2 linked regions of the Methylotuvimicrobium sp. KM2 genome follow. Each later gene encodes a partner of the first gene's protein in a complex. Links are inferred from orthologs where the notes say so. Each region holds a gene or a part of one and is shown on either strand. Other genes may lie near its edges.

The links.
Region 2: the proteins of trxA (region 1) and WJM45_RS09295 are in contact, whole or in part, in an NMR structure (PDB 2IPA), measured with the Bacillus subtilis proteins. The link is inferred for Methylotuvimicrobium sp. KM2 from one-to-one orthologs.

What each region holds. Positions count from the first base shown.
Region 1 is NZ_CP150634.1:4,893,891-4,904,611, reverse strand. The notes cover bases 7,994-10,721. They hold trxA (thioredoxin TrxA), read right to left. Parts: upstream 9,657-10,721; coding sequence 9,330-9,656; downstream 7,994-9,329. Other genes in these bases: WJM45_RS20615 (DEAD/DEAH box helicase), read left to right, coding at 9,750-10,721; rho (transcription termination factor Rho), read right to left, coding at 7,994-8,949. Also shown: WJM45_RS20660 (hypothetical protein), read right to left, coding at 1-165; WJM45_RS20655 (AsmA family protein), read left to right, coding at 437-2,578; WJM45_RS20650 (IS110 family transposase), read left to right, coding at 2,845-3,861; WJM45_RS20645 (rubredoxin), read left to right, coding at 4,310-4,486; mutY (A/G-specific adenine glycosylase), read left to right, coding at 4,856-5,902; WJM45_RS20635 (oxidative damage protection protein), read left to right, coding at 5,905-6,177; WJM45_RS20630 (NAD(P)H-dependent oxidoreductase), read right to left, coding at 6,930-7,520; more of rho, read right to left, coding at 7,693-7,993. UniProt on the Bacillus subtilis protein: Participates in various redox reactions through the reversible oxidation of its active center dithiol to a disulfide and catalyzes dithiol-disulfide exchange reactions.
Region 2 is NZ_CP150634.1:2,166,039-2,176,733, forward strand. What follows is about bases 2,835-5,536. They hold WJM45_RS09295 (arsenate reductase ArsC), read left to right. Parts: upstream 2,835-3,796; coding sequence 3,797-4,276; downstream 4,277-5,536. Other genes in these bases: WJM45_RS09285 (metalloregulator ArsR/SmtB family transcription factor), read left to right, coding at 2,902-3,249; WJM45_RS09290 (ArsI/CadI family heavy metal resistance metalloenzyme), read left to right, coding at 3,308-3,760; arsB (ACR3 family arsenite efflux transporter), read left to right, coding at 4,296-5,462. In the rest of the region: WJM45_RS09260 (glutamate-5-semialdehyde dehydrogenase), read left to right, coding at 1-844; nadD (nicotinate-nucleotide adenylyltransferase), read left to right, coding at 845-1,465; rsfS (ribosome silencing factor), read left to right, coding at 1,494-1,850; WJM45_RS09275 (YbaK/EbsC family protein), read left to right, coding at 1,880-2,377; WJM45_RS09280 (GDCCVxC domain-containing (seleno)protein), read left to right, coding at 2,577-2,792; WJM45_RS09305 (AI-2E family transporter), read right to left, coding at 6,449-7,525; WJM45_RS09310 (trypsin-like peptidase domain-containing protein), read right to left, coding at 7,842-8,966; WJM45_RS09315 (hypothetical protein), read right to left, coding at 9,180-9,857. UniProt on the Bacillus subtilis protein: Catalyzes the reduction of arsenate [As(V)] to arsenite [As(III)]. In vitro, can dephosphorylate para-nitrophenyl phosphate (pNPP).

The sequences.
Region 1 (10,721 bases):
CGTATCCAAATGTAAACTTTTAATCGTTAATTTGGCGATCCACCAAGTCAACCAGTAACCGACCAAGCCGGTTATCGCCCAGTTCATCGGGTTTTCACCCAGTTTTTTCGCAGTATGGTAAAACCATACCAGCATAACGATTCCGGCAATTTGAGCAAACAACATTGAGTTACCCTCCCTATTCTTTTTTATTTAGTCGTGTGCCTTAATGAAAGCACTTTTAAATACTTCACGAGGTCACGGCGTATTTTTTAATCATGTAATCGATCCACCACGATCTGATTTCGTTAACCCATTTGGGGCAGAAGCTTCCGGCGGCCTTGTGCAATATTTCGATTGATTTAAGCCGCATTAACGCTTAACGTAATGAATGAGCAATACATAATAATTCAAATTGAATCGCTAATCACATCTTTATTCACGAAGGAGACTGGCTGTGTTAAAAACCCTGAAAATAGTTTTATCGGTTTTTGCGGCTATTATTTTGCTCATTGTGATAGCAGCAGTAGCTTTGCCGTTATTGTTCAGTCCTAATGATTTCAAGCCGCAAATTGCTTCGGCGGTTAAAGACAAAACCGGCCGCGATTTGACTATCGGGGGCGATATCGAATTATCGATCTTTCCATGGATTGGCGTTACTGCCGAAAAACTGTCTTTAAGCAATGCCGAGGGCTTTCAAGAAATTCCGTTCGCTGAAATCGAAAACGCGCAAATCAGAGCCAAATTACTGCCCTTATTTTCGAAAAAGTTTGAAGTGGATCGCGTCGTCTTGAAAGGTTTGATGCTAAATCTAGAAAAAAACGATGCTGGCGTAAACAATTGGGATGACTTAAAGCGAACAAAACCCGAGGCGCATACAGCGGCAACATCGACCGAGTGGGAAGATGCCGATATTGTCGACACAGATAAAGACGCCGAAGAGTTTAAGGCGGTGGCCGGCCTAGCGGTTGCCGGTGTTTCGCTTGAAAACGCTCGGTTGAATTGGCACGACAGGCAAAACGATAAGCACTTTTTAATCAAGGAATTAAATCTTGTTTCGGGCGACCTGGCTTTTGGCAAGCCAATAGATTTTAAACTTAGATTTATATTGGATCAGCCTGAACAAGAAAGAACCAGTCATTACCAATTGTCCTCTGCCGTGTCGATTAACGAAAATTTTGATCATTTTCAAGTGACCCGATTCGATTTATCTACCGAGATTAGAGGAAAAGACATTCCAGTCGGCTTCCAGTCGGCAAAGATGGGGGCTTTAGCCGATCTGAATTTAAATGCACAAACGCTGGAATTGACCAAGCTCGATGTCGAATCCGGACAATTACATGCGACCGCAACGCTAACCGGCACGAATATCGTCGACGCGCCCGTTTTCGAGGGCCCGGTGAGTATTGCCCGTTTTAATCCATCGGCATGGTTAAAGCAGGCCGGCATCGACCCTCCTGTTATGAGGGATACACAAGCATTGACGTCATTTGGCGCGGATTTCAGATTACAGGTTACTTCCGAGTCGGCGGACTTACAAAGCATTAGCATTCAACTCGACAATAGCGCGATTAAAGGTAACGTTCGCGTCGATAATTTCGACGATCCGGCAATTTCATTCGACTTAAACGTCGATACCTTGAATGCCGATCGTTATTTAGCGCCTGAAGAAGAATCGGATAAGACGGCGCAACCGATTGCAGGACCGGCGGCCGCCGCCGCTGCGGGCGCTTCGATGATTCCGGTTGAAACCCTGAGAGGTTTGAATATTAACGGTTTGTTATCGATCGGTCGGCTTACGATAAGCAATCTATTGCTGCACGGAGTCGATCTCAAACTGATTGCCAAAGACGGTATTGTCAATACCGAACAAGGCGTAAAAACATTGTATCGGGGCTCTTATGAAGGTGCGATGAACCTAGATGTGACCGGCGAGTTGCCGCAATGGAGGCTCAACGAAAAATTCAACGGGATACAAATCGAACCCTTATTGAACGATTATGCCGGCAGTGCGAAAATTGCCGGCGCATTAACCGCATCGACTAAATTACAAGCAAGCGGCAATGATAGCAAGGCGCTCAAATCTTCGTTAAACGGCCAAGTTGATTTTTTTTTCAAGGACAGCATTATTCGCGGTTTTAATCTGCAACAAATGATCGACGATGCTAAATCGTTGTTAAAAGGGACGCCGGTTCTCCGGGACAACCCGAAGGATCAAACCGCTTTTTCCGAAATCAAGGGTAGCGCGCGAATTGTCAATGGGCTTATTAACAATAACGATCTTATTGCTACGGCTTCCAAGATCGAAGCCACCGGGAAAGGTACCGCTGATTTGAAATCCGAACGGGTCGATTATCAGGTCAATGCGAAACTGGTACGGAGCAAAGCGGCTGAAAGTACGCTCGACAAAATCAAGGAATTGCCAATCGTCATTAACATCACCGGTAATTTCAAAGATCCGCAATATAAACTCGATATTGCATCCATCCTCAAAGACCAGCAACTTGAAGAGCTCGAGCGCAAAAAAGACAAGTTACTGGACAAACTCGACAAAAAAGTCGGTCCCGGCGTCTCTGATATATTGAAAAAGTTTTTTTGACGGCGTGTAGGGCAATGCCGAAGATTGAGCCGTGAAAGGTATACCTTTCACACTTCAAATTTCGGCAGTGCCGGAGGAGGCCTCGGGGTGCTCGGTAAAGGCTTTGCCAGCATGGAGCTGGCATAGAGCCTACATGGACGTATTCACGGCGTCCTTTGACGGGCACCCCGAGGCCGAATTTTGATCTACGATGATGATATGGACTCCTCTCACTCTGTTGGTGTCAAATAGCACCTTAGTAAAAAACAAAACAAGAGGAGTCCGAGATGAATACTAGCGTAATTGGTTTAGATATCGCAAAGAACATTTTTCATCTGTATACGTTGAATGCGGATAATAAAGTCATCAAGAAAAAACTCAAACGGGCGCAAGTCTTGACCTTCTTCGCCAATTATCCGGTCAGCACGATTGGTATCGAGGCGTGCGGCAGTAGCCATTATTGGGCTAGAGAATTAACTAAACTGGGCCATGAAGTGATGTTATTGAACGCGAAGTTTGTCAAGAGCTTCGTGGTCGGCAACAAGAATGATTTTAACGATGCCCAAGCGATTTTTGATGCGGTCGGCCGGCCCAATAAGCGGGTGGTGTCGATCAAAACCGAAGTACAGCAAGATATGCAACTGCTTCATAATCTACGCCAGGATCTGGTCAAACGACGAACTGCTGTAGTGAATCAGATTCGTGGAGCCTTGCTGGAGCGCGGCATTGCCATTCACAAAGGGGTCGATCAAGTCAGAAAACAATGGCCTGATATTTTAGAAGATGCCGAGAACGGACTGACGGCGCTGTGTCGAGAGCTGATTGCTGAGCAAGCCGAACGGTTAAGAGAATTGGATAAGGCGATTAAGGAGCAGGACAAACGGCTTGGCCGGCTCAGTCAAGCCGATGCATTAAGCCGACGTATGCTGGATGTTCCCGGGGTGGGTCCGATCACCGCCACGATTGTGGCATCTGATATCGGGGACGGCAAAGGCTATGCCAGTAGCCGAGATTATGCAGCGAGTCTGGGCCTGGTTCCCGGGCAGCATAGCAGCGGCGATAAACCCCGCTATCTGGGGATCAGTAAGCGGGGTAATCGTTATATCCGAACCAACTTAATTCATGGTGCCCGAGCGGTGGTCAGAAATTGCGCTGGCAAAACCGACCAACTCAGCCGGTGGCTGCAGGCGCTGGTCGAGCGGCGCGGCTTTAACAAGGCTGCGGTTGCCCTAGCCAACAAAAACGCCCGGATACTGTGGGCGATGACCATGAAAAACGAAGCTTATCAAGGGGCGCCTGCCTAACGCGGGCATTGGGCCGGGTTATCCACCCTTTGCCCACCGGCTCCCAGCTAGAGAAGAGAGCTCGGAGCCCGTGGACAAAGCGTGGATAACCCTGATGAGTGAGATTGATTTAACCGAGTACACAAGATTGCGGAGGCAAGTAGATAATCAGTGATGACAACAACAGGTCAGACCGGTGCTTTTACAACCCGTTATACCCATAGGTTCTTAAGAAACCGTTACGATGGTTGAGGAATAAGCGCGCGGATAGATTCATCAGGAGTCCTGAGGCAATAAAGCCTCTGTTGAGAGACCGAATATATGGCAGCAATCTTGATCTCTGTTTTGACATCATTTTTTGAAAACTTGGCTTGCAATAAACGAGGAGTCCATATATGAGTATATAATGCGTTAAATCCATAATCATTAGGGTCATTGAGCCCGACCATTGCTAAAGGAGGCAGTCAAAATGTCCGAATATAGAAAATACCACTGTATGGAATGCGAGCACATTTACGACGAAGCAAAAGGCGATCCGGACAGCGGCATCGCGCCCGGTACCCGCTGGGAAGATATTCCCGACGATTGGGTCTGCCCTATTTGCGGGGCACCGAAAAGTTTTTTCAAGTTGTTGGTTCTGCCTTAAATAACGCAAGAGCCGGCTTCACGGTGGCCTGTTCGGTAAGTAATCGGGCCGATTTTTTTGGCTGTGTTCGCGTTAATAGTTGAACAAATGAATACTACGCTAATGTCGAAACTTGAAAATTGTAGGGTACGCTGCGCGTACCACAGCAGTCCCGCCCGCCGTTTAAAGTGCCCTCATGTGATGTCTGGCATCGACATTTGGTACGCATAGCGTACCCTACGATCTACTTTGAATTTTTAAGTACTTCCGGAAGTGGTGGGTGTTTTCAACTCTTAACCGAATACAGAGCCTTTGTTTTCCGGGGTGATGAAAATATCGTCATGATCGTTAGGTCATTTCATGACTATTCCTTGATAATTTTTGATTCCAATGACTCCAAGCGAATTTCAAGACCGGCTATTGGTGTGGTTCGATAAGCACGGACGCCATGACTTGCCTTGGCAAAATCCGGCGTCACCTTACAAAGTTTGGGTTTCCGAAGTCATGTTGCAGCAAACGCAAGTGGCAACCGTAATTCCTTATTTCAATGCATTCATCGCTCGCTTTCCCGATATTCAATCTCTCGCAGAGGCTTCGGTCGATACGGTTTTGCAGTATTGGGCGGGTCTTGGTTATTATGCTCGGGGACGCAACTTGCACAAATGCGCGCAAATCATTGCGGAGCGCGGCGGTTCGTTTCCTGATAGCTTGGACGAACTGCTCGATTTGCCCGGAATAGGACGCTCGACTGCCGGCGCGATATTGAGCATCGCGTTCAAGAAAAGCCATCCGATTCTGGATGGGAATGTCAAAAGAGTGCTGACCCGCTTCGCCGGCATTAGCGAATGGCCCGGCTCGACAGAAGCCGGCAAGTCGCTCTGGAAACTAAGCACATTGTATACGCCGGTTCATCGTGTCGAAGACTATACACAGGCGATTATGGATTTAGGCGCCACGATTTGTACCCGAGGCAAGCCAAATTGTACTGTTTGTCCGCTCGTTTCGGCTTGCAGGGCTCATATTGAAAATAAAACGGCGACTATACCGGCGCCGAAGCCGGCGCGTAAGCAACCGGTCAAGCAGGTTTATTTTTTATGCTTGACCACAAACGAGAACAGTATTTTGCTGGAGCAAAGGCCGAGTGCAGGAATCTGGGGAGGATTATGGAGCCTCCCGGAATTCGATACGATCGAATCGGCACACTCGTGGTGTATGATTCGTCATATCGACATCATTAATGAATACACGCTACCCGAAGTGCGTCATACTTTTTCGCATTATCATTTGGATTTTACGCCTCTGCACTTCCAAACCAATAACCCTAATCATTTTGTGATGGAAGCAAACCGTATGCTCTGGTATAAACCTGAGCAATTTTCTTCACTTGCTTTGGCTGCGCCGATCAAGCGGCTGTTGCATCAAATTTATAAGGACTGACTATGACCAGAATCATTCGCTGTGCAAAATTAGGTATCGACGCCGAAGGCCTTGATGCGCCTCCGTTTCCGGGGCCTAAAGGACAGCAAATATTCGATACGATTTCAAAACAAGCTTGGCAGGATTGGCTTAGTTTGCAAACCATGCTGATCAATGAGCATCGTTTGGCCAGTTTCGATCCTAAAGCTAAAAAATTTCTTGAGGAAGAAAGGAATAAATTTTTATTCGGCGGCGGGGCTGAAATGCCCGAAGGATACGTGCCTCCAACAAAATAAATCGAAAGCGTATATGTGTTGTAGTCCGTTGGTTTCTCGCAAAGCTGAAGCCAAAGGGCTGCATCACATTTAGCGATTGGGGCGTCGTTTGAAAATTTCGATGCAAATAAGTCGTAATTATTCACATCCCCTATCGTTCCCATGCTCCAGCGCTCATCGTTATACATAAGTCAAAAATTACCGTTTTGCAATCTTAGCTAATGAGGCCTCGATACCATTTCTTGTCGCCCAACGTTCCCGACTTTCCCTCACCTAGCGTTAGGTGAGGGACGATCTGGGGATCGCTCCCACAGAGCATCCGCCCCCTTGTGGGAGCGACGCCTACGTCGCGATTTCGAAGCCACTGATGTTCAATATCCGCAGATTTATCAAACAGCACCGTTTTCAAGTATACGATAACCTCTGTTTAGCACGTTTACCGATACTTGTGTATAACGGCGAGTGCTCCAGCGTGGGAACGATAATTGCCGGGGGAAGAAATAGTTACAATAAGTCTGTTAAATCGGCGAAATTATACCTTCCGCACTTCAAATTTCGGCAGTGCCTAAGAGGAGGCGCCGGGGTGTTCGGTCCCACTCTAATGCTAGGTGAGGGGCCAGCATGGATCTAGCATAGAGCCTAAGGGACGTATTTATCCAGCACCTAAATTCAATAGTCAATTTTGGCTATGGCTAACTATCTGGGATAATTTAGTTGCTTGGCCTTTGATGGGCATCCCGGTGCCGAATTTTGGGTTTAATCGGATTCCACCTTTATCGACCTTCCTGTCCCAGCTTTTCGAGTCGGCGCAGCCACTTCCGTCTTTTATCGTCACCGATGGCTTCTACCATGCCGATCAACGTGTCTTTGGTTGGACCGATACCGCAGAAACCTAGTATATTTCTCTCTAGGCTTTTCAAACTATGAGCCAAATAGATGAAGCGGTATACGAAAGCCGGCATGCCCATGGTCACGACTATTCGCGCGCTTCTTCCCGAGAGGCATTTTTTCCATGGCTTGCCTTTTGCAGACTTGACTGCGGCGAATCCGGGTCTGAAAACTTGTTCGAGAAACGCTTTCAGATAGGCGGGCATGCTGCCGAGCCATAATGGGTAAATGATGACGAGATGATCCGCCCATTGAATGATGTCCTGGGTTTGTCGAATCGATTCGCTTATGGCCCCTTGTTCGAATTCATGTTGTGTACGGAGAATCGGAAATTCGATTCGGGCAATGTCGATCATTTTGATTTGATGCCCTGCAGAATCGGCTCCGTCAGCATAGGCGTTAGCAAGGGCTCGGCAAAATCGTTGCTCGTCCGGATCGGGATGTCCTTGAATGATTGCAATGCGTTTTGCCGTCATAACTTATTTCCAAATGAATCGGATTTCCGCCACGCTTCTAAGCTATGGGGTCTCGTCGCTTGATAAAAAAGGGCCTGTTCGACTTAATAATGTGGGAGTGAAATGAGCCAATCCATCAAACGGTATCGCGATCCGTCACAAACGTGTTGTTTGCGAGTTATTGCGCTAAAAATTAACGCTTCATCGAATCGAAAAATTCGGAATTAGTCTTGAAGTCCTTGAGCTTGCCCAATAAGAACTCGGAAGCCGCCATTTCATCCATCGGTTGTAGGATTTTTCGTAATATCCAAGTCTTTTGCAACTCTTCAGAGTCGACCAGGTATTCTTCACGACGCGTTCCGGAGCGATTGATATTGATCGCCGGATAAATCCGTTTTTCAGCCAATTTGCGGTCTAGGTGCAATTCCATGTTGCCGGTGCCTTTGAATTCTTCGTAAATTACATCATCCATTCTCGAACCGGTATCGATCAATGCCGTTGCAATGATCGTGAGGCTCCCTCCTTCCTCGATATTTCTTGCGGCACCAAAGAAGCGCTTGGGTTTTTCCAAGGCATTTGCGTCGACACCGCCGGTTAATACCTTACCGGAAGAAGGTACTACGGTATTGTATGCGCGGGCTAATCGAGTAATCGAATCTAACAGGATGACTACATCGTGTTTATGCTCGACTAGTCTTCGCGCTTTTTCGATTACCATATCGGCCACTTGCACATGTCTCGTTGCGGGTTCGTCGAAGGTGCTGGAAATAACCTCGCCGCGTACGCAACGTTCCATTTCGGTTACCTCTTCAGGGCGCTCGTCGATCAATAACACGATCAAATAACATTCGGGGTTTTTTTCGGCGATGGAATGGGCCAAGCTTTGCATGATCATCGTTTTACCGGCTTTCGGCGGTGAAACGATCAAGCCGCGTTGTCCTTTGCCGATCGGTGCTATTAGATCGATAATGCGGCCCGTTAAGTCCTCACTGGTGCCGTTACCCTTTTCTAGTGTGAAGCGAACGTTCGGAAACAGGGGAGTGAGGTTGGTAAAGAGAATCTTGTTTTTGGTATTTTCGGGCGCTTCGAAGTTAATGTTTTGAACTTTGAGCATCGCGAAGTAACGTTCCGATTCTTTCGGTGGACGAATTTTGCCGCTGACCGTGTCGCCGGTGCGTAGGTTAAAGCGTCTTATTTGGCTGGGTGAAACGTAAATATCGTCGGGGCCGGCTAGATAAGAGCAGCCGGGTGTGCGAAGAAAGCCGAAACCGTCTTGTAAAATTTCCAATACGCCATCGCCGTAAATGTCCTCGCCGCTTTTGGCTTGTTTTTTTAAAATGGCGAAGATGAGATCTTGTTTGCGTGTTCTGGCGACATTTTCGAGTCCCAATGACTCCGCAATATCAATAAGTTCGCTGACTTGTTTTAGTTTTAACTCGGTTAGATTCATAGATTAACGGGAACTCGAAGGAATGAAAAGCACGGCGAACGGCCGTAAAACAAAGGAATGGTAAAATTTTTGGATTTTACCCATAGACGGGTAAGGAAGATGCCGAAAAAAAGCAGCGCGATTATATATCAAAATAGTCGGGGTCGTCCAAATAAATTACGACAACCCCGAGTTCGCTGGAATATTAATGAATGGGTACTAAATAAATTAGACAACTGACGCAGGATTTTTGTTCGTATTCAAGGCGCGCAAACAGGCGTCAAGCTATTTAACTGTTTTCGCAAAGCTTCCCTCACGCCCTTTATCTGCATTGGTATAACTGACGCAGAAGACGGACAAAAAAGACCTGTCGGTTGAATTACTTAATAAAATTCACGTTCCTAAATATTGTTATCGATGAAATCGGCTAGTTGCGATTTAGTCAAGGCGCCAACTTTAGTCGCCTCCACTTCTCCGTCTTTAAACAGCATTAGAGTCGGTATGCCGCGAACGCCGTAATGCTGTGGCGTTTGCGGGTTTTCATCGATATTGAGTTTGACGACAGTCAAGCGACCGGCATATTCCTTGGCGATTTCATCCAGAACCGGTGCGATCATCCGGCAAGGTCCGCACCATTCAGCCCAATAGTCAACTAGCACAGGACCGCCTGCTTTTAGTACGGTTTCGTTAAATTCACCATCAGTTACATGAAGGACTGACTCACTCACGCTATTCTCCAAAATTGCTAAAATTGTGACTATAGGAGTGCCGGCGTTATTTTGTCAATCACTTTCAGCTTTTTTAAGTTATGCTATAGGGCTATGAATACAACGCATCTTACTCAAACCCGATTCAGCAATTTGGAGCTATCCGATTCGATATTGCGCGGACTGACCGAGGCCGGCTTTACGCATTGTACTCCAATTCAGGATCGTTCGTTGCCTTTGTCATTAAGAGACAAGGATATCGCCGGGCAAGCTCAAACCGGGACCGGCAAAACAGCAACCTTTTTACTGGCTACTTTTCAGCGCTTAATCAACGACGAAAGCGAAAAGATCAAAAACCCCAGGGCGGTTATTTTAGCGCCAACCCGGGAGCTTGCCATTCAGATTCATAAAGATGCCTTATTGTTGGGCAAATATTTAAATCTTAAGCTAGCGCTGATATACGGCGGCACCGATTATAAAAAACAAATGGACACGATCAAGTCCAATGTCGATATTATCATCGGCACACCGGGCCGTATTATCGACTTTTATCGACAAGGAACTTTTACGTTGGATAACGTGCAAGTAATGGTGCTCGATGAAGCCGATCGGATGTTCGATTTAGGATTCATCAAGGATATTCGATTTCTGTTAAGAAGGATGCCGCCGGCCGATAAGCGATTGAATATGCTGTTTTCGGCAACTTTATCTTACAAAGTGACTGAGTTGGCTTACGAGCATATGAATCAACCGGTGCTCATCAAAATCGAAACGGAAGAAGTCACTTCCAAGGCCATTCGGCAAAGTGCGTTTTGTCCGTCCAACGAACAGAAAATTCCGCTATTGTTGGGTGTACTGAAAAAATATGAGCCGCAACGCAGCATTATTTTCGTCAACACCAAACGTTGTGCCGAACGGCTTAACGACTATCTGAATGCCAATGGTTTCGTCACCGCTGTTTTGAGCGGCGATGTTCCTCAGGAAAAACGTCAACGGCTATTGACTGATTTTCAGGAAAACAAAATTAGGCTCATGATCGCGACCGATGTCGCGGCGCGCGGGTTGCATATCGCCGACGTGTCGCAT
Region 2 (10,695 bases), 2.7 Mb from region 1 along the record:
CCTGAAATCCGGCAATGCCTGTATTCTTCGTGGCGGGTCGGAGGCGATCCAATCGAACAAGGCAATCGCCGAATGCATCGGCAAAGGTTTGGAACGGGCTGGCTTGCCTGCTACGGCTGTACAGGTGATCGAAACGACCGACCGCGCGGCGGTTGGCGAATTGATTACGATGTCGGATTTCGTCGATGTGATCGTGCCGCGCGGCGGCAAAGGTTTGATCGAGCGCATATCGAAAGAAGCGACGATTCCGGTTATCAAACACCTGGACGGCATTTGTCATGTCTATATCGACAGCGAAGCCGATCTCGACAAAGCCGTTTCTATCGCGGTCAATGCGAAGACGCACCGCTACGGTGTTTGCAATGCGATGGAAACACTGTTGGTGCACGAAAGCTTGGCTTCACAAATTTTGCCCGGCCTGTCGGCGAAGTATCGGGAGAAAGGCGTCGAATTGCGCGGCTGTCTTAAAACCTGTTCATTGATACCGAATTGCCGGCGGGCGGTCGAGGAAGATTGGCAAACCGAATATCTCGCGCCGATTCTGTCGATCAAAGTGGTTGCCGGTTTCGAGGAGGCTGTCGAGCATATCAATCGATACGGGTCCGCGCATACTGATGCGATCGTGACCGAAAACTACACGTTGGCTAGACGCTTTTTGCGGGAAGTCGATTCGAGCTCGGTCATGGTCAATGCATCGACGCGTTTTGCCGACGGATTCGAATACGGCCTCGGCGCCGAGATCGGCATCAGTACCGACAAGTTGCACGCGCGGGGGCCGGTCGGTTTAAACGGCTTGACTACCTTAAAATATATCGTACTCGGCGATGGCCACATTCGGCAATAAATGATCGGTATTTACGGAGGCACGTTCGATCCGGTTCACTTCGGTCATTTACGCACCGCTCTGGAAGTCAAAGAAATTTTCGCGCTGGATGAAATTCGCCTGATCCCTTGCTTTATACCGCCTCACCGCGATAGCCCCTCGGCACCCGCTTCGATGCGGCTAAGGATGTTGGAATTGGCGCTGGAAGATCGTACGAATATGACGGTCGATACGCGCGAGATCGACCGGGGCGGTCCTTCCTATATGGTCGAGACATTAATGTCTTTGCGTGCCGAGATCGGCGAACGGCCTTTATTGCTATTCATCGGCGCCGATGCCTTTACGGGACTTACCGCTTGGTATCAATGGCAACGCCTGTTTGAATTCGCGCATGTTGTCGTGATGACACGGCCGGGTTTTAATGCGCAGACAATTGACGAGTTTTTGACCAACCGTTTGACCGAAGACCGCCAAGTCTTGAAAGACCATTCTGCAGGGTATTTATTTTTTCAGTCGGTTACCCTTCTCGAAATTTCCGCAACCGCCATTCGGCAAGTCATAGCTAAACATCGGGACCCGGGTTTTTTATTGCCCGAGTCCGTCATACAATACATCCGACAACATAAACTTTATCAGCGCTAATTCGGCGCGAATTTGATTAGGAATTTGAATGCAAACAGAAGCGTTATTGAAAATAGTCCAGGACGTTTTGGACGAAAGGAAGGGGCACAATATCACCGTGTTGGACGTACGCGGTAAGACCAGCGTGACCGATTACATGATACTGGCAACCGGCACATCCGATCGACATATCAATGCCATGGCCGATTATGTTTCCGAAAAAGTCAAGGAAAACGGGCAGAAACCGTTAGGGCAAGAAGGCGGTATCGGAGCGGATTGGGTATTGCTGGATTTAGGCGACGTGATCGTTCATTTGATGACCGACCAAGCGCGTGCGTTTTATCAATTGGAAAAATTGTGGTCGGTTGAACAGAAAGCCGAAGCGCTAGAGGCCTTGCAAGACTGATTTATTTGTTGCCATTATAGGATCCACCGATGACCGATCAATTGAAATCTCCCGTCTCACGTTTATTCGACGAGCTAGGAATTAAATACGAATGGATCGAAATCCCTCTCGACCCTGATAAAAAGCCGGTTCGTTCTCTCGAAGAGGTCTTGGCTGCCATCGGTCGTGATCCTGAGCAAATTGTACGCAGTCTATTGTTTCGAGCAGGGTCCGGCGATTTTGTTTTATTGGCGGTCGCCGGCGGCGGTCGCGCCGATTGGGGCGTGCTGCGCAAACAGTTGAGTGAACGCCGTTTGGCAATGGCGGAGCCGGAAGAGGTTTTGCAAGCAACCGGTTTTCCGGTCGGCGCGGTACCGCCTATTGCTTTACCCGATTCGATTCGCATACTCGTCGATGAAGGCGTTTTTAATTACGCACGGGTTGTTATTGGCAGCGGCATATTGGGATATGCTTTGGATATCAATGCCGACGATTTCCGCAGGGTCATGTCGAGCGCCGCTGTCGGAAAATATGTAAAAGCCTCCTAAAAATTAGCCGTATCTTTTATTGGTATACCTATCGGAGATCAAAATTCGGCACCGGGGTGCCCGTCAAAGGACGCCGTGAATACGTCCCTGTAGGCTCTATGCCAGCTCCATGCTGGCAAAGCCTTTGCCGAGCACCCCGGCGCCTCCTAATGCGTTGCCGAAATTTGAAGTGCGAAGAGTATAGTCAAAAGGAGTTTCGATGAACGCCGTCATTCTCGAATCGACGATTACTTGCCCACACTGCAAGCATGCCGAAACGGAAACGATGCCGACCGATGCCTGTTGGTACTTCTACGAATGCAAGTCTTGCGGAACGCTACTCAAACCGAAGCCCGGCGATTGCTGCGTGTTTTGTTCTTACGGTTCGGTCAAATGTCCGCCGATTCAGCAACAGGGCTCTTGTTGCGGCGGTTAGTCCGGCTTTGGCGGGCTAACCAATAGGATTCGTTTTAAAAATATTGATGGACTGGCTTCGTTTATTGTGATTATATATGGAAATTCGTATATCAATACATTCAGCCATGCTGACACCGGTTCAATTTTTCAAATGTCTTGCCGACGACACGCGCCTTCGCTGCGTGACCTTATTGCATCAGGAAGGCAAACTTTGCGTTTGCGAGTTGACGGCGGCGCTGGCTCTGTCGCAGCCGAAAATCTCGCGGCATTTGGCCTTGTTGCGTCAATCCGGTTTGTTGCTCGACAGCCGTGAAGGGCAGTGGGTTTATTACCGGATCAACCCGGATTTGCCGAGTTGGGCCTATCCACTGCTCGACGATGCGTTGAAAGCGGTGCAAGCGAGCGAATCCTTCGGAGCCGATCTGGATCGCCTGCGGCAGATGGATTGCCGTCCGGACGCCGCGGTTTGCGGCTAAATTTTTGCTTAAATATATATGCTTATTCGTATATCAATTTATTAATATGAGGCTTGAAATGAAAAGGTTACATATCCATCTGTCGGTCGATGATCTGGAAAAAAATATCTCCTTTTACAGCACGCTGTTCGGCTCCGAGCCGACCGTAAAGCACGACGATTATGCGAAATGGATGCTCGACGATCCGCGCGTCAATTTCGCGATTTCGAACCGCAGCCAACAACTCGGTCTCGATCATTTAGGCTTACAGGCTGAGAACGAGCAGGAACTGGCGGCGATCAAACAAAATCTCGACGCGACCCAAATACCGATCGAAGCCCAGGAAGGAGCGGCCTGCTGCTATGCACGCTCCGACAAATACTGGATCACCGACCCGCAAGGCATCGCCTGGGAATCCTTCCATTCGCTGAGCGAGATTCCGACCTTCAACGACGCGAAAGCCGCTTCCGACGGTGAAAATCCGTTTGCGTGCCGCCCGACCGGGACCGGCGCTTCTTCTTGCTGCGGCTGAGCAAAGTTTTTTCAATAATCACCATCGAGAATCGACATGTTGAATATTCTAATTGTCTGTACCGGCAACTCCTGTCGCAGCGTCATGGGCGAAGCCTTGTTCAATCATCACGGCCAGGGCCGCATCCGGGCATTTTCGGCCGGCAGCCACCCGATCGGAGGCATCAACCAGGGCGCGCTGGCGACTTTGAAACGCCACGGCTTGCCGACCGAAGGCTATCAAAGCCAGTCCTGGGAGGATTTCGAGGATCAGCCGATGGATATCGTGATCACGGTCTGCGACAGCGCCCATGGCGAAACCTGTCCGGTCTATTTGACCAAAGCGGTGCGGGCGCATTGGGGTGTATCCGATCCGGGCCATGTCGAAGGCAGCGAGGAAGAGAAAATCGCCGCATTCGAGCAAACCTTCGCGACACTGGAATTGCGTGTCAAGACCATGCTCGATCTGCCGTGGGAAGCGATGCCGCGCGACGAATTGACCCGTAAACTCAACGAAATCGGCCAATTGTCGGCTTGACAGCCAGCGGGGAGGCGTTATGACCGAAAAAACACACGATATAGGCTTTTTCGAGCGTTATTTGACACTGTGGGTGGCGTTGTGCATCGTCGCCGGCATTCTGCTCGGCGCGTTCGCGCCGGAGTTTGCGAAGACGCTCGACGGCATGAGCATCGATGTCAACGGGGCGCCGGTCGTCTCGATACCGATCGCGGTATGTCTGTTCTTCATGATGTATCCGATCATGGTCAAGATCGACTTCGCCGAAGTCGTCAAGGCCGGCAAGAGCGTCAAGCCGGTGTCGCTGACATTGTTCGTCAACTGGGCGATCAAGCCGTTCACGATGTACGGTATCGCCACGCTTTTTCTGGGCGGACTGTTTTACGAATTGATCGGCGCGGATGCGGTCGACCTGGTCAAGATGCCGTTTGGCCTGGATTTGCCGGTCGGCAGTGAATACGGCTCCGGAACTGTCGTTTTGCAAGACGGTGTCAAGATGCTCGAAGTACCGCTCTGGCGTAGCTATCTGGCCGGTTGCATCTTGTTGGGCGTCGCGCCTTGTACCGCGATGGTGCTGGTCTGGGGCTATCTGGCGCGCGGCAATGCCGGTCACACGCTGGTCATGGTCGCGATCAATTCGTTGGTGATGCTGGTGTTGTACGGCCTGATTGGCGGCTTTTTGCTCGGCGTCGGGCAATTGCCGGTGCCTTGGGAAGCGCTGCTGTTGTCGATCGGTATATACGTCGCGTTGCCGCTGCTTGCCGGTTATTATTCGCGCAAATGGATTATCGCCAGTAAAGGGCCGATTTGGTTCGAGCAGAAATTTTTGCATCTGTTGACGCCGGTCACGATCGGCGCGTTACTGTTGACGCTGATCTTGCTGTTCTCGTTCAAGGGCGACGTGATTACCGCGAATCCGTTGACGATTCTATGGATTGCGATACCGCTGACGATTCAGACCCTATTGATCTTTGCGATCACCTATCTGGGCGCGAAATTGTGGGGTTTCAGCTATGAAAACGCCGCGCCTTCTGCGTTGATTGGCGCGTCGAATCATTTCGAGGTCGCGATCGCGACCGCTGTGATGCTGTTCGGTTTGTCGTCCGGCGCGGCGCTTGCGACCGTGGTCGGCGTCTTGATCGAAGTGCCGCTGATGCTGGCCTTGGTCGGTTTTTGCAAAAAAACGAAAGGTTGGTTTTCTGATTAGCTAATCAAGCAACCAAGAGCCGTTAAGACGAACATCGTTATACATAAATTGTAGGGTACGCTGCGCGTATCAAAGCCGTGCCCTGAAGGTTCGGTTGGCACATGAACATCGCAGGGCTACCATGGTGCGCACAGCGTACCCCATAAGCGCCAACTTAGTGTCTATTCTATGGTGTATTTGTAGCTTTTATTCGTCATATCGGCATGGATTGCCGATAACCAGGCTGCATGGGTGTGACGCTTCGTATTGCCATCCCTGGCCCTGGATTCCGCCAATCCCTGGCGGAATAACGCGTTTTTCCTTAAGTTGGCGCCTATGACAGCGTACCCTACGCGAATCACATAGCGCTAGGTGAGGTGCAGCATGGAGCTGGCATAGTGCCTACATGGACGTATTTACCCAGCACCTAAATAAGCCATGATCCTAGAAAAAGCATTTCACCATGAAGATCATGAAGAATAAGAAGTTAACTCAATAACTTGTCATTCGTTTATGAACAACTTTCGCTCACCCGAAAGGTTAGCTGCAATGTTTAGGTAATCTATTAAAATACTTCATGAACTTCATGGTTGAACTGCCGAATTTAGGATGATTTTGAATCATTGCCAAAGACCTATGGAATTCATCCAGCACCTAAATTAGTCATGATATTAAACATAGCCAATCGGCTATGGAATTTAGGTGCTGGATTTAGGTGTGGGTTTACGGCGTCCTTTAACGGGCACCCCGAGGCCGAATTTTCATCTACGATGACTAAAGATTAAAGCACGTATGCAGGGTAGTGGAATACGGGAATGGTGTGGCTCCGAAATTCCCGGATTGTGCTTCGCTTCATCCGGGCTACGCTGTTCAGACTCGCTGGAAGAGGCTGGTAGCTATTTACCAATGGGGATCTGTGCTTAGCTTGATGCGTATGCGGCGCCGGAGTGTCCCAGCGCCGAAATTTTCTGGCAAAGGGGGGGATGCGAGTAAGTGTGGAATACAGATTAACTATTAATATTCGGCTCTTCACTTTGTTGTTCCAGCCAGGCTCTCCATACCGCCAATAATACCGCAAGGATGACTGGGCCTAAAAATAACCCGACCGCTCCGAAAGAAGCCAAGCCGCCGAGAACGCCGAAAAAGACGACTAAAAAAGGAACGCGGCCCGCACCGCTGATGATAATCGGGCGGATAACGTTGTCGATAGTGCTGACCACTAATGACCCCCATAGAAGCACACCAATACCATCCGAAAACCGGTCGATAAAAATTAATGTGATGCCGATCGGCATCCAAACTAAAGCGGCTCCAACCATCGGTACCAACGCCAGTAATGCAGTAATAGCGCCGAATAGAGCAGGGGCTTGAACATCGGCGATATAAAAACCCAGGCCGGCTAAAATTCCTTGACCCAATGCGGTAAGAACCAAACCGTAAACAACGGCGCTAGTGGTATTGGCGATAGCGTGCAGATAAATATCTTGATGTTTGCCAAGAAATTGAACTAAGCCTTTATTGATCTGCCTCATAACATCTTCACCATCTCTAAAGCAAAAAAATAGCGTGACTGCCACTATCCCGATTTTGATGATGTAATAACCGAGTCCCCCCATGATTTTACCCAGATAACCTAGCGATTGAGTTGCCAAATTGGTTATCTGGGCGGTAAGGCTGGCCCGGTCGTTAATCAGTCGATCCAGCCAATCTTGCAAATAGTTGCCTAGCCAGGGGATGCGTTTGATGGGTTCAGGTAATTCGTAAGGTCCTTGCAATAAATTAAATGCCAATGCCTGATAGGCGATTTTAATTTCCTCTTGAAGCAGTGTGGCAAGTCCGAATACTGCCAGGATAATGATCATGGCAATGATGCCGGTCATGATCGAAGCACTGAGATTGCCGTTATCTTTTAAAAAAGTGCGTAGTCGCCGATAAGCCGGCCAAGTTGCATAGGCAATGATGAAAGCCCAAGTTAGCGATAATAAAAATTCACTCAATATCCAGTAGCCCAATAGCAATAAGCCAGCCAATAAAAGACCGGGAATCATATAGCGTAAAGGCGAATTAGCCGCGAAATAATTCATTTGCGTTCGGTAAAAGATGTCCTGAAATTAGCATTTATCATATCACCGATATTGCAAAATGCTCGATGATGCTGACTTGGGCCAGCGATTCCTAGTTTGAGAGATTTTGCCGTGTTCAGGGTATGGGGTGTGCATGCCGAAGATCGCCGTTCACCCGGCACCTAAATGATTCCAGATAGATAATCATAGCCAATAGGCTTTGGAATTTAGATGCTGGGTAACCCTTCCATGGGGGCTTGACAACAGCGGTTCCTGCCGTCATCCTCGTTTAAACGCACCCTTTTTCGAGCAAAAAGGAATAGGAGCATGATCTCGCTTATTGTAGCCTTAGTTGTGTCTCAAAGGTTTCCCCGTTTCGCCATACTGCGATGTTAATTACATCGCCGGCGCTGAACTTGTCCAACATATCCAATAAAGTTTCCATGTCTCGGACCGATTTATTTTCTACAGAGAGGATAATATCTCCGGGGATGATGTTGCCGGCATCATCGATGGTACTGCCTTTCAGCCCGGCTTTATCGGCTGGAAAACCCGGTTTGACTTCCAAAATCAACAAGCCTTTCACGCCGAGATTTTGCGTGATCATCGCGCTGACACGGTTATCGGAACCGATACCGATGACCGGTCTGATATAGCGCCCCTTGTCGATCAGCATCGGCACGATTCTATTAATAGTGTCGACCGGCACGGCAAAACCGATGCCGGCACTGGCGCCGGACGGACTAAAAATAGCGGTATTGATTCCGATCAATCGGCCCGCGCTATCGAGTAAAGGACCGCCGGAATTGCCGGGATTGACGGCAGCGTCGGTTTGAATCAAGTCATCGTAAGTCTGTCCCGGTGTAGGGGCTATCGAACGGTTGAGAGCCGAGATAACGCCGGTAGTCAGCGTATGATCCAAACCGAACGGATTGCCGATCGCAAAGACTGATTGCCCGACTTTGAGCTCCTTGCTGGATCCGATAGGAATAGGCGTGGTTTTGTCGAAAGGGACCAAAATACGGAGGACGGCTAGATCGTGCTCGGGGCTCGTACCGACCAACGAAGCGCGAAGGTTGCGTTGGTCTTGAAGGCGGACCCAAGCTTCCGATGCCCCGGCTAATACATGATGATTGGTCACGATAAAGCCGCGTTCATCCCAAAAAAAACCGCTGCCGCTACCTCTAGGAACGCGTGTGACATCTCTCGTCCAGGGGTTGATGCGCTTGCCGACCGTGCTGATATTAACGACCGAGGGACTGGCTTTTTCAAAAATTTCTATCGTGGTTTGTTCCACTTCGGTGAGGGTCCCGCGCGGCGTGACGGTTCGCGGTTCAGCGCTTTTCGGGCTGAATAATGTCGGATATTGCTGCAAAATATAGACAGAGGCGAAAAGAATGATGGCGCCGAATAGGGCTAAGCGGATAAGTCTCAATGATTGGATGAACAAAGTGGATTGCATGGTTTATTGACGGGAGCTTCTGCAATTAAAGTTATGGCGAACTTTATCAGGGATTACGTCAAATGGATAAAAATTTTGTATCAAGACGTTGCTATGCGTCTGTTTGCGCGCCTTGCATATGAACAAAAGTTGTGGTGTCGATTGCCTATCCTACCCCCTTTATATTCAAATAATGGCTAACTTTATGAAGGTTTACTGTGGATGTTTTTAGGATCAGAACGCATAAATCATTCGCCAAGTCCCGAGCCAGTTGGTTTCTTTGCGGTTGGCTTGGCTTAGGCCTACGCCGAATTGTAATGTTGCGTGATTGGTGATATCCCAATGAATTTGCGGCATCAACAAATAAGTCCAGTCGGACTTCTCGCGAAATTCATTATTCATTTCAATGCCAAAAGTTAAATCCTGGGAATAATCATAAAACCAAGTGGTATTGAATAATCCCACGAAATGCCCGTCGCGTTCCATGTCGTCACGTCTCGCTCCGATCATATTAAAATTGCTGATCTCGGAATTAAAACGGTAACCGGCCAAATAGAGTGCATCGACGGAATATTTTTCAGTATCGCGGTCGTGATAGCCGATCATTTGCCAGCCATGAATGAAATGATTATTAAATCCGGTGCCGATAGTGCCTTGCAGACCCAGTTTGTATTCGCTTAACCTTAAATTGTCGAAAGGTAGTTCGAATTCGATTGCAAAGTCGTCGAATAATCCGAATTCGAATTCCGGCGCCCATTCGGTATCGCCGGTACGAAGCGAGTGTTCGGTAAGCACGTTTACTTCTGCATCGCCTTGTCTGACGCCGAGCGGTCGCACCAAATCGAAGACCATCGGTTCGGGAATATGAGGGGCGTCGCTGCTCAGCGCGGCATCGCCTTCTTCGGTTCTCATCGTTTCGGCGCTGGCCGTTTGGTTTGTTGGTAAGCAGGTGAGGGTGGTTAGCAGAAAGATATGGAAAGGTGAAGCCAATGAGTTGGTTGAATGCATAGTCTCTCCAGAACGCAAAAAGGAATCCTGTAAACAAATAGGGGGGATTTCTTTTTAAAAATTATCGAACTATATTCGATTAAACTTACGTCTAGCTTGCAGGATGTATCATTCCTGCAACTCCCACTTTGAAAAATTTCGCCTTATCCAGTGTCGACATAACGAATGATTCGACGCGGATTAATGAGGATAAACCGGCTTGGGAGAGTCGTTGCTGCAAGTGGCGCAGATCGAATTGCCGAAGCGCTAGGTAGTGTGCCAAGTTCGACGCGCTTTTCGGCATTCAGGCCGTCTTTACGCTGTATTTCCGCTATGTTTTAGAGTTATTGGGACAGAATTTCACGATAGGGGTCTTTATCGAACGGGATGGTCTTATCTTTAGCGGTCGTAGTCATACTCTCTTTATACTCAAAAATTAGTTAACTTTATGAAGGTATGGGGTGTGGCTAGCGAGGATGTCGGCAGCAGGGATTGCTGCCGTCAAGCCCCCATGGAGGGGTTCACGGCGGTCCTCGATAGACACATCCCATACCTTTTATTCTTAGACGGTTTTTTAGTCAAAAGGGAGTAATTAAGTATCGATAAAAATGTTGCGGCGAAACAAACGGTGTTCGATTGTAACCGCGCTTTTTGACAAATTGATGAACCTCCGGGTTGTCGTTGAATCGGGCAAATATTCAATCATCTGTCATGCTGTTGTCATATTGAGGAATTAAAGTTGTGCATATACCTACTTAACAAT